2 regions of the Simplicispira sedimenti genome follow, and region 2 is predicted to be linked to the other one. Evidence: riboswitches for the same ligand, from Rfam matches in the RefSeq annotation. Region 2 holds a riboswitch; the other holds the start of a gene.
What was found. A riboswitch is a leader RNA that binds a small molecule or an ion and turns the genes downstream of it on or off. The one in region 2 is predicted to bind glycine.

Region 1 (5,799 bases), on a different contig from region 2:
CAGTTGCTTGAGGCCTGCCGCCAGGATGGCGGTGTAGCGTGCCACGCGCTGGCCGATGCGCTTCAAGCCCTCGGGGCCGTGGTACACGGCGTACATGCTGGCGATGACGGCGGGCAGCACCTGCGCGGTGCAGATGTTGGAGGTGGCCTTCTCGCGGCGGATGTGCTGCTCGCGCGTCTGCAGCGCCAGGCGGTAGGCCGGCTTGCCGTGCACGTCCACGCTCACGCCCACCAGGCGGCCGGGCATGGAGCGCTTGAAGTCGTCGCGGCAGGCCATGTAGGCGGCGTGCGGGCCGCCCGCGCCCATGGGCATGCCAAAGCGCTGCGTGGTGCCGACCACGATGTCGGCGCCCATCTCGCCTGGGGTCTTGAGCAGCGTGAGCGCCAGCAGGTCGGCGGCCAGGATCAGCGCGGCGCCCTTGCCGTGGATGATGTCGGCGCTCATCTGCCAGTCGGCCAGCCAGCCGCTGGAGCCGGGGTACTGGTTGATGGCGGCAAAGTAGTCGTCCTGGCCGATGGCGGCCATCCATTCGTCGCCCGAGCGGACCACCTTGACTGTGAGGCCCAGCGGCGCGGCGCGCGTCTGGATGACCTCGATGGTCTGCGGGTGGCAGTCGCCGCTGACGATGAGGGTATTGCCCTTGGCCTTGACCGAGCGCTTGGCCAGCGTCATGGCCTCGGCGGCGGCGGTGGCCTCGTCGAGCATGGAGGCGTTGGCAATCGGCATGCCGGTGAGGTCGCACACCATGGTCTGGAAGTTGACCAGCGCCTCCATGCGGCCCTGCGAGATTTCGGCCTGGTAGGGCGTGTAGGCCGTGTACCAGGCGGGGTTCTCCAGGATGTTGCGCAGGATCACGCCGGGCGTGTGCGTGCCGTAGTAGCCCTGGCCGATGAAGCTCTTGAGCAGCTTGTTCTTGGAGGCGATCGCCTTGAGCTCGGCCAGCGCGGCGTTCTCGGTGGCCGGGGCCGGCAGGTCCATGGCCTGGCCGCGCGCGATGGAGCGCGGCACGATGCCGTCGATGAGGGCGCGGCGCGAGGCCTCGCCGATCACCGACAGCATGTGCGCTTCGTCGGCCGCGTCGATGCCGATGTGGCGGGGCAGGAACTCGGTGGTGTTTTCGAGTGCGGACAAGGGCAGGGCGGCGGGCATCTGCATGGCGGAACCAGTCTGGAGTGCTATTGAAATAGGAGCTGCTTGCGCCCGAATTCAGGCGGATTCAAATATTTTTGTATCTGAATGCGCCTGAATGCGTGCGCTGGCTGCTATGGTTTTTAAAGCCGGTGCGCTCAGGCGCTGGCAGAGAAGCTCGAATACGCGGTCTCGTCCATCAGGCCGTCGAGCTGGGCGGGCTCGGACAGCTTGACCTTGAAGAACCAGCCCGCGCCCAGCGGGTCGGAGTTGGCCAGCGACGGGTCGGCGCGCAGTGCCTCGTTCACTTCCACCACCTCGCCCGAAACGGGCATGTACACATCGGCAGCAGCCTTCACGGACTCGACCACACCGGCCACGTCGCCCTGGGCAAACGTGGTGCCCACGGCGGGCAAGTCCACGAACACCACGTCACCCAGGGCGTCCTGGGCGTGCAGCGTGATGCCGACCACGGCAGCGTTGGCATCAGCGGCGTTGATCCACTCGTGGTCTTTGGAATATTTGATGGTCATGGGAAAAGCTCCTGAAAGATGAAGGGAATCCGGAATGTAGCCTGCGCCAGGGGCGTTAGCCGCGGTAGTAGCGCGTGGGCACGAAGGGGGTGGCGCAGACCTCCATGGGCACGGCCTTGCTGCGCACGATGGCGTTGACGCGCGTGCCAACGGCGGCATGCTGGGCGTCCACATAGGCCAGGGCAATGGGTTTGTCGAAGCTCGGGCCGAGCAGGCCGCTGGTGACCTCGCCGATCTTCTGGCCGCCTTCGCTCTGCAGTTCGGTGTGCTCGCGCACGGGCACGCGCTCCAGGGCCACGAGGCCGACACGCTTGCGTGCCACGCTGGCGGGGTTGTCGAGCTGGGCCAGCACCTTGTCGGCACCGGGGAAGCCGCCGGCGCGCGCGCCGCCGGTGCGGCGCACCTTTTGCATGGCCCAGTTCAGCGCGGCCTCCACGGGCGTGGTGGTGGTGTCGATGTCGTTGCCGTAGAGGCACAGGCCGGCCTCCAGGCGCAGCGAGTTGCGTGCGCCCAGCCCGATGGGCTTGACCTCCGGTTGGGCCAGCAGCGCGCGCGCCAGGGTGTCGGCCTGCGCGGCGGGCACGGAGATCTCGAAGCCGTCTTCGCCGGTGTAGCCGCTGCGCGTAACGAAGCAGTCGCAGCCCGCGATCGTGAACTGGCCGCCGGTCATGAACACCAGCTTTTCCACGCCGGGCGCCAGGCGTGCCAGGGCCGTGGCGGCCTGCGGGCCCTGCAGGGCGAGCAGGGCATGGTCGGGCAGCGGAACCACCTGGCAGCGCTGGCCGATGCGCGCCTGGATGTGGGCGATGTCGCCCACCTTGCAGGCGCCGTTGACGATGACGAACAGCTCGTCCTGCGCCATGCGGAAGAACATCAGGTCGTCGATGATGCCGCCCTCGTCGTTCAGCAGCAGGCCGTAGCGCTGTTTGCCCACGGGCAGGTCGATCACGTCCACGGGCATCAGGCTTTCAAATGCGGCGGCGGCATCGGGGCCGACCAGGCGCAGCTGGCCCATGTGCGACACATCGAACAGGCCTGCGGCCTGGCGGGTGTGCAGGTGCTCGGCCATGAGCCCTGCGGGGTACTGCACGGGCATGGAGTAACCGGCGAACGGCACCATGCGGGCGCCCAGTTCGATGTGCAGCGCGTTGAGGGGCGTGGTGAGCAGGGGGGCGGCGGCAGGTGCGGACATAAGAACTCCAGGGCAAATGGGGGCCGTGGCACCAATGCCACGGGATTTGCCCTGCTGTCCGCTTTACCTGAGAGATTCACCGCTGCGCCCTGGCTGGCCCGCGCGGCTTGCTCCTTCGGTGGGTGGCCTGTGCGTTGCGCGCGGCCACCTCTCTCCAGCAAGGGAACGCCCGCATCCCTGCGGGCGGTTGCCAGTCCTTTTGCCTGAGCGTTCGGCGGGTGCCTGCGCCTTCGGCGGTGCTGCTCGCGGGTGGCGGAGCACTCTCTCCTGACGAAGGCGCGATTCTACCTGCAATGCCCGCCGCACCGCAGGGATTTTTGTCTGCGTCGGCCCCGGTGCAGGCCCCCAAAAGCAAGCGCCCCGACTGGCGGTAACCAGCCGGGGCCTTGGCATTTCATGCGTTCCGGTAAGAGCGCCTTGATGCAGCAAAGTATGCCAGGGGGTTGGCAGGCAAATTTGCTTTGTTTCCAGTAAATAGCCTTTGTTACAGCAAAATTTGCTCTCATGGCGTTGTGTGCAGAATAATCCGTGGCATGGACCGACTCGACAAAAAAATCCTCGCCGTACTGCAGGCCAACGCCCGCGCCAGCCTGCAAGAGATTGGCCAGGCCGTGGGCCTGAGCCCATCGCCCTGCTGGAGCCGCATCAAGAAGATGGAGGAGTCCGGGGTGATCGAGGGCTACACCGTGCGCCTCAACCCCCAGGCGCTGGATCTGGCCGACACCGTGCTGGTGCAGGTCACGCTCGACAGCCATTCCGACAACACGCTGGAGAAATTCGGCGAAACGCTGGCCAGCATTCCCGAGGTGATCGAGGCGCACCTGGTGTCGGGCGACTACGACTATCTGCTGCGTGTGGTGGTCAAGGACACGCGCGACTATGAGCGCCTGCTGCGCGAGAAGCTCTACAAGATCAAGGGCATTCGCCACAGCCGTTCCAGCTTTGTGCTGCGCACGCTGAAAAAAGCGGATCTGCCGTTGTCCGCTGTTTGAAATTCCAATAAAAAGGGCCTGCAACGCAGGCCCCTTCAGCGCGAAGCGCTATGGTTTTTGATTACATGCCCGAGTAATTCGGCCCCCCGCCCCCCTCGGGCGTGACCCACACGATGTTCTGCGTCGGGTCCTTGATGTCGCAGGTCTTGCAGTGCACGCAGTTCTGCGCGTTGATCTGCAGGCGCTTGTCGCTGCCTTCGCCCACAAACTCGTACACCCCGGCCGGGCAGTAGCGTGCCTCGGGGCCTGCGTATTGGGCCAGGTTGATCTTCACCGGCACGCTGGCGTCCTTGAGCGTCAGGTGCGCCGGTTGGTTCTCTTCGTGGTTGGTGTTGCTGATGAACACGCTGCTCAAGCGGTCGAAGGTCAGCTTGCCGTCGGGCTTGGGGTACTCGATGGGCTTGCACTCGCTGGCGGGCTTGAGGTACTGGTGGTCGGCCTTGTCACGGTGCAGCGTCCAGGGCATGTGCCCGCGCAGCACGAACTGCTCGAAGCCGTTCATCAGCGTGGCGGTGGTCAGGCCGTACTTGAACCAGTTCTTGAAATTGCGGTCCTTGTTCAGCTCGGTGTAGAGCCAGCTTTCCTCGAAGGCCTTGGGGTAGGCGCTGAGTTCGTCGTGCTGGCGCCCAGCCGTGACGGCCTCGTAGGCGGCTTCGCCTGCGAGCATGCCGGTCTTGATGGCAGCGTGGCTGCCCTTGATGCGGCTGACATTGAGGTAGCCCGCGTCGCAGCCGATGAGCGCGCCGCCGGGGAACACGGTCTTGGGCAGGGAGTTCAGGCCGCTGGCGTTGATGGCGCGCGCGCCATAGGACAGGCGCTTGGCGGTGACTTCGCCCTGCTCGTTCTCGAAGTAGTAGCGGATGTTGGGGTGGGTCTTCCAGCGCTGGAATTCCTCGAACGGGCTCAGGTAGGGGTTGGTGTAGCCCAGGCCGGTGACGAAGCCCACGGCCACCTTGTTGCCTTCCAGGTGGTACAGGAAGGCGCCGCCGTAGGTGTCGTTCTCCATGGGCCAGCCGGCGGTGTGCATCACAAAGCCGGGCTGGTGTTTCTTGGGGTCGATTTCCCACAGTTCCTTGATGCCGATGCCAAAGCTCTGCGGGTCGCGCCCTGCGTCGAGCTGGTACTTGGCGATGACTTGTTTGCCCAGGTGGCCGCGTGCGCCTTCGGCAAAGATGGTGTATTTGCCCAGCAGTTCCATGCCGAGCTGGAAGTTGTCGGTGGGCTCGCCGTCCTTGCCGATGCCCATATTGCCGGTGGCCACGCCCTTGACGGAACCGTCATCGTTGTAGAGCACTTCGGCGGCGGTGAAGCCGGGGAAGATTTCCACGCCCAGGGCCTCGGCCTGTTCGCCCAGCCACTTGGTGACCGCGCCCAGGCTGACGATGTAGTTGCCGTGGTTGTGCGCAAACGGCGGCAGGAACATGTTGGGCACGCGAAAGGCCGAGCGCTCGCTCAAAAAGCTGTAGGCGTCGTCGGTGACGGGCTGGTTCAGGGGGGCGCCTTTTTCCTTCCAGTCGGGGATGAGTTCGGTCAGCGCCTTGGGGTCCATGATGGCGCCCGAGAGGATGTGCGCGCCGGGCTCCGAGCCTTTTTCCAGCACCACGACCGAGACGTCCTGGCCGCGCTCTGCTGCCAGTTGCTTGATGCGGATCGCTGTGGACAGGCCCCCTGGGCCCCCACCAACGACCACCACGTCGTATTCCATGGACTCGCGGGGGCCAAACTGGGCGAGGATTTCTTCGTTTGTCATGTGCTTCTCGTCGGGCGTTTGATAATGGGGCAGATTGTCTGCAAACAGGGGGCACAGCCACTGTCCGGCGGGTGACTGATTGTATGCAAGGAATACAGACAATCGAACGACCGTTCTATTTTGTTCAGTGGAGGGACTCTAAATGGCCTACAACATCGATCTGTCCGGTCGCATTGCCTTTGTTACCGGCGCGTCCAGCGGCCT
Region 2 (5,799 bases):
GGCGGCGCCCTTGGTGGTGCGCGGCCATGAGCTCATGGTGACGCCGTCGCTGGGCATTGCCATGTATCCCGAGGACGGCGAAGACCTGGAAACCCTCTCGCAGCATGCCGACGTGGCCATGTACCGTGCCAAGCAGGAAGGGCGCAACGCCTACCACTTCTATTCCCCCGATATGCAGGCACAGGCAGCTCGCACCTTGCAGTTGGAAGGCGCATTGCGCCGTGCGCTGGAACGTGGGCAACTGCTGCTGCACTACCAGCCCCAGCGCCGCCTGAGCGATGACCGCATCGTCGGCGCCGAGGCCCTGATCCGCTGGGAGCACCCCGAATGGGGCATGGTGTCTCCGGCCGAGTTCATTCCCCTCGCCGAAAAAACCGGGCTGATCGTTCCTGTCGGCGAATGGGTGCTGCGCACGGCCGTGGCGCAAGTGGCGCGCTGGCGGGATGCCGGCCTGCCTGCGCTGACCATGTCCGTCAACATTTCTGCCGTGCAGTTCAGGCACCCGGATCTGCCCGGCCTGGTCAGCCAGGTGCTGAGCGAGGCGGGGGTCGATCCGGCCTGCCTGGAGCTGGAGCTGACCGAGGGCGTGGCCAGCGACGATCCCGAGCGCGCCGTGGAGATCATGGCTGACCTGCATGCGCGCGGCGTGCGCATGTCCATCGACGACTTCGGCACGGGGTATTCGTCGCTGAGCTACCTCAAGCGCTTCCAGGTGTACAAGCTCAAGATCGACCAGTCTTTCGTGCGCGACATCAGCGTCGATGCCGAGGACAAGGCCCTGGTCAGCGCCATCATCCACATGGCGTCCAGCCTGGGGCTGCAAACGATTGCCGAAGGCGTGGAGACCGAGGACCAGCGGCGTTTCCTGCAGGCGCAGGGCTGCGATGAAATCCAGGGCTACCTCTGCAGTCGCCCGCTGCCCGCCGCGGAGTGCGAACGCTTCTTGCGCACCCAACTGCGCCTGCCTTCCGCCGCAGCCACGACCATGGGGTGAGTGGCTGAACGGCGGCGTGCGGCGCTGCGGGATCAGACCGCAGGCAGCAACCGGGGCTGGGGCGTTTGCGGCATGCCGGTGAAGGCGAAATCCACCTCGGGCACGCGACCGCTCACGATGTCGGCCAGCGCCTTGCCCGAGCCGCAGGAATGCGTCCAGCCCAGCGTGCCGTGCCCGGTGTTGAGGAACAGGTTGGGCAGCTGGGTGCGGCCGATCAGTGGCACATTGCTGGGCGTGGCAGGGCGCAGGCCGGTCCAGAACTCGGCCCGCGTGGTATCGCCCGCGCCGGGGAAGAGCTGCTCGACGCGGCGCACGATGGCCTCGCAGCGTACCTGGTTCAGGTTGCGGTCGTAACCGTTGAGTTCGGCCGTGCCGGCAATGCGCAGGCGGTCGCCTTGTGCGCTGGTGTAGCGCGAGAACACCAGCTTGTACTCGTCGTCCGTCAGGCTCACCTGGTGCGCCAGGCGCGCATCCTTCACCGGCAGCGTGACCGAATAGCCCTTGGCCGGGTAGATGGGCAGGCGGATGCCCAGCGGCTGGGCCAACAGCGGGCTGAACGAGCCCATGGCGAGCACATAGGCGTCGCCGCGCATGCGCTCAAAGCGCCCCTCGGCGTTGGTCAGCTCCACATGGTCGATTTCGCCGCCCGCCGTGCGCAGCGCCGTGATGTGCGCGCCCATCTGGAAACGCACGCCGGCCTGCTTGCAGAGCTTGGCCAGCTCGCGCACGAACAGGTTGGCATCGCCCGATTCGTCCTCGGCCGTGTAGGTGGCCCCCGCCAGTTGCGGGCGGATGTGGCGCAGCGCAGGTTCGATGCGCACCGCCTCGTCGGCGCTGATGACCTGGCGCTCGCAGCCCAGCTGGCGCATCTGTTCGGCCGGGCCGAGCGCGCCGTCGAATTCCTTGGGGTCGGTATAGAAATGCAGGATGCCCTGCGTGCGCTGGTCGTACTGGATGCCGGTGTCGCGGCGCAACTGCTGCAGCGCGCTGCGGCTGTAGGTGCCCAGGCTGACGATCTGCCGGATGTTGTGGCGCGTGCGCTCGGGCGTGCAGTTGCGCAGGAAGGACAGCCCCCAGAGCCACTGGCGCATATCGGCACGCAGGCGGAACAGCAGAGGTGCGTCCTCCTGGCCCAGCCACTGCAGCACCTTGAGCGGTGCGCTCGGGTTGGCCCAGGGCTCGGCGTGGCTGACCGAGATCTGGCCGCCGTTGGCGAAACTGGTTTCCGCGCCCGGCGTGGCCTGGCGGTCGATGACGGTCACTTCGTGACCCTGTTGCTGGAGGTAGTAGGCCGAGGTCACGCCGAGCAAGCCGGCGCCGAGGACGATCACGCGCATTTTGAGAGCCTTTTAAGGTTCTGGCGCTTGTCAGGCGTGCGCGAGCAGCTATATTTTTGATAGCGTGCAGTTGGCGCGTCTGCCAAGCTGCCGCTCCCCCTGTCCTTGTTACCTGAGAGATTCACGCCGTGCCAACGCGGCACGGGGCTTGCTCCTTCGGTGCGCCACGGCTGTGGCGGCTCTCCAGACGGCTTTGATGATGGTGCAGTACGGAACCTGAGCGTGTATGGGAGTTTGCGCCTTCGGTGAGGCGGCATGGGCCGCCTGCTCTCCTGCATGGGCCATTCTAGGCGCGCGTGCTGGCTAATGCATCACAACAGATGCTTATGGGGCATCGGCCGCGCGCGTCGCGCAAGGCGTCAGTTGCGGTAGGGATTGCCCGGCTGCCGATCGTAGCGGTTGGGCACGCCATCGCGGTCCCGGTCGCCACGGGGATGGCCTCGGCCCCGGCCGTCGGGTGTCGGGTCGTGGCGGTTGGAGATGCCGTCGCCATCGCGGTCGCGGTCATAGCGGTTCGGCACGCCATCGCGATCCCTGTCACCGCGGGGGCGGCCTCGGCCATCGGGCGTCGGGTCATGGCGGTTGGAAATACCGTCGCCATCACGGTCCCGATCCCGATGGTCGGGTACACCGTCGCGGTCACGGTCCGCGTAGGGGCGGTGGGGCATGGGGCGGCCATCGGGCGTCGGGTCGTAGCGGTTGGGGATGCCGTCATGGTCGCGATCCCAGCCGCCCGGTTGCATGTGCCACTGGCCGCCGCGTTCCACCCACTCGGGCGCACGGTAGCGGTAGCCGGGGCGTGCCTTGATCCAATAGCCTTCTACCCACACATGATGGTGGCCGCGCCACTCCCAGTGGCCGGGCACCCAGACCATGTTGCGTCGGGGGGGCGGCATTACCTCGTAGCGCGGTGGCGGCGGGGCCGTCTGGATGACGATGGTGGCCGTGGTGCGGGCCTGCGCGGGGGCCGTGAATGCGCAAAGCGCCAGCAGGGCGATGGATGCCGCGGCGAGGGTGGTGCGTGCCATGGGGGTCTCCTCACAAGTGATTCCTTGCGGAACCGGAAGCTCTATCGTGCGGGAATTGCGTAAAGCCAATGTAGCTGTCCGGCGAAGAGTTGTGTAGGCATGTTTCCCGAAACGCTATTGGGCGGCGTTGCCGTGATATTTCGCACACAGCGTCAGCGCCAGCCCACCAGGGCACTGACCACCAGCAAGGCACACCAGGCCGGGTGCCTGCCCTTGGTGGCGAAGCCCACCAGCAGCGCGCAGGCCGGAAGGGCGAGCGTAGTGGTGTGGGCGACCCATGCCGCAAGATCCTGCTCCCAGGGGCCGCTCCCCAGGCGCCAGAGCAGTGCGCTCAGGGCCCAGCCCAGCACGGTCACCAGATGCCAGGAAGCCCACAGGATGCGCACCTGCCGCTCGCGCAAAACCGGGTACCCGGCCGTGGGAACAAGCCCGTGTGTGCGCAGCGTGCGAAAGACCAGGACTTCGCCAAGCACGGAATGGATCAGGCCGACCAGGGCGAGGCCTGCGGCTGCCAGGAGGAGCGGGTTGTTCATGGCAAGGAGCTTTCAATGGCGGTTTCAGGAATACCAGCGGCGCGGGTGTGCACCCGTGCCCCGAGCCGGGTGAGCAGGTGCATCAGGCCCATCCACATGCGATCGAACGCGGGCATCTCGCCCGGCACCTGCGCCAGATGGCGCCCCAGCACGCGCTGGTGCTCCGGGGGCGTGATGGGGGGCGGCTGCTTGGTGCTGAAATCGAAGACGGCCTGGGTGAAGGGCTCCAGCTGCCAGGCCTGCATGTCGGCCAAGGCCGGGGCCAGCTCGGCGCTGTAGGTTGCCAGTGCCAGGTCGGGCCCGGCCAGCCCCAGCGCCTGGTAGGCCTGCAGCACCAGGGCGTCACGCTGCGGGTCGGCGGCGGGGCGCAGCAGCGCCGACCAGGCGCGTGTCATCTGTGTCCGAAAGCCTTCCGAGAGCTCCCGCGTGCAGCCGAAGTCGAGCACGCCCACCGTGCCATCGGCGGCGAACAGGAAGTTGCCGGGGTGCGGGTCGGCATGCACCCGGCCGAGCCCGAAGATGCAGTGCATGAACCAGTCCCACAGGTGCTGGCCGGCCCGGTCGCGCAGCGCCTGCTGCGGCTGCGTGGCCAGCCAGGCGTCCAGGTGCAGCCCCGGCAGGTACTGCTGCGTGAGCACCTGGGCCCTGGTGTGCGACAGGAGGGGCCGCGCCATCGCCACGCCGGGCAGCGCGGCATGTTCGGCGAACCATTGCAGTTGCTCGGCCTCCTGCAGGTAGTCCACCTCGCGCAGCAGCGTGGCCTCGATCTCGTCCATCACGCTGTCCATCACCGGATCGGTGGGCAACGGCAGATCGGTGTGGGCCAGTGCACGCAGTGCCGCGCGCGCCAGTTGCATGTCGCTGGCGATGGTGGCGGCGATGCCGGGGTACTGCACCTTCACGGCCACCAGGCCCTCGCCAGGCAACTGTGCGCGGTGCACCTGGCCCAGGCTGGCGGCGGCGAAGGCAGTGGGCTCGAACTGCGCGAACAGCGCCTCGGGCTCCTGCCCGAAGGCCTGGCGGAACACCCGACCCACCAGGGCGCGGTTGAGCGGCAGCGCCTGGTGCTGGGCGCGTGCCAGCTCGTGGCGCACACCCTCGGGCAGCAGCGTGGGGTGCATGCTCAGCAACTGCGACACCTTGAGCGCCGTGCCGCGCAACTGCCCCAGCGCACCAAAGAGGATGCGGCCCACGGCGGCCTCGTGCTCGGCCTGCGCCTGGGGCGACGGCGTGCGCAGGCGCTGGCCCAGGCGGGCGGCGCCAATGCGTGCCGCCGCCACGCCCGTGATGGCGCCGCGCGCCAGCCGGCTGGTGCGCGGCGCGTCAGCGCTGTCCATGGTCTGCCAGCCGCTGCAGCATGGCCCGCACGATGCGGCGATGGAAGGGCGTGACGACCGCCATGTAGGCCTGCCCCAGCGCGTTGTGGATGTGCACCACGGTGCTGACCGCGAGCGTGGCGGGCGCATCGCCCGGGCGGTGCTTGCTCAGCGACACCTGCACGTCCAGGTGTTTGTCGTCCTGCCCCAGCACCACCTCGGTGTCGTTCAGGTGGCGGATGAGGAAGATGCCCACGCGGTCGCCCACGCGGTAGTCGCCCGGGGCGCGCCCGCTGGCGGGCGGGTGCGCGTCGTGCAGCTGGCCCAGGTCTTTCAGGCCCACCAGGCGCACCAGCCGGTTGCGCAGGGCCATGAGCTGCTGCGTCCAGCGCGGCGTGCGGGCCACCACGTCCAGCCAGGTCTGGAGTGCCGTGCGGGCGGGATGGGGGTCGGCCACCTCGTAGGCGTCGAAGAACTGCGCGCCGGGCATGGCGGCGTGGATGGCCGTGCCGGGTGGGATGGCGATGGATTTCACGGTGGCGGGGGATGTCATGCGGCCTTCTTTTTGCGCGGGGTGGCAGGGGCGGCAGT

Region 1: linked by a shared signal. The riboswitch ahead of gcvT (glycine cleavage system aminomethyltransferase GcvT) and the one ahead of MJ602_RS08340 (D-amino acid dehydrogenase) in region 2 are both predicted to bind glycine.

Annotation. Positions count from the first base shown of each region.
Region 1 is NZ_JAKVIJ010000016.1:3,271-9,069, forward strand. Features, by position in the region: gene gcvP (aminomethyl-transferring glycine dehydrogenase) at 1-1,155, opposite strand, end outside; gene gcvH (glycine cleavage system protein GcvH) at 1,287-1,661, opposite strand; gene gcvT (glycine cleavage system aminomethyltransferase GcvT) at 1,717-2,853, opposite strand; glycine riboswitch at 2,898-3,021, opposite strand; glycine riboswitch at 3,035-3,133, opposite strand; gene MJ602_RS15195 (Lrp/AsnC family transcriptional regulator) at 3,387-3,845, shown strand; gene MJ602_RS15200 (electron transfer flavoprotein-ubiquinone oxidoreductase) at 3,907-5,595, opposite strand; gene MJ602_RS15205 (SDR family oxidoreductase) at 5,738-5,799, shown strand, end outside.
Region 2 is NZ_JAKVIJ010000006.1:78,197-83,995, reverse strand. Features, by position in the region: gene MJ602_RS08345 (EAL domain-containing protein) at 1-994, shown strand, start outside; gene MJ602_RS08340 (D-amino acid dehydrogenase) at 1,027-2,331, opposite strand; glycine riboswitch at 2,421-2,528, opposite strand; gene MJ602_RS08335 (YXWGXW repeat-containing protein) at 2,691-3,359, opposite strand; gene MJ602_RS08330 (hypothetical protein) at 3,512-3,892, opposite strand; gene MJ602_RS08325 (ABC1 kinase family protein) at 3,889-5,229, opposite strand; gene MJ602_RS08320 (DUF2867 domain-containing protein) at 5,216-5,761, opposite strand; gene MJ602_RS08315 (TetR/AcrR family transcriptional regulator) at 5,758-5,799, opposite strand, start outside.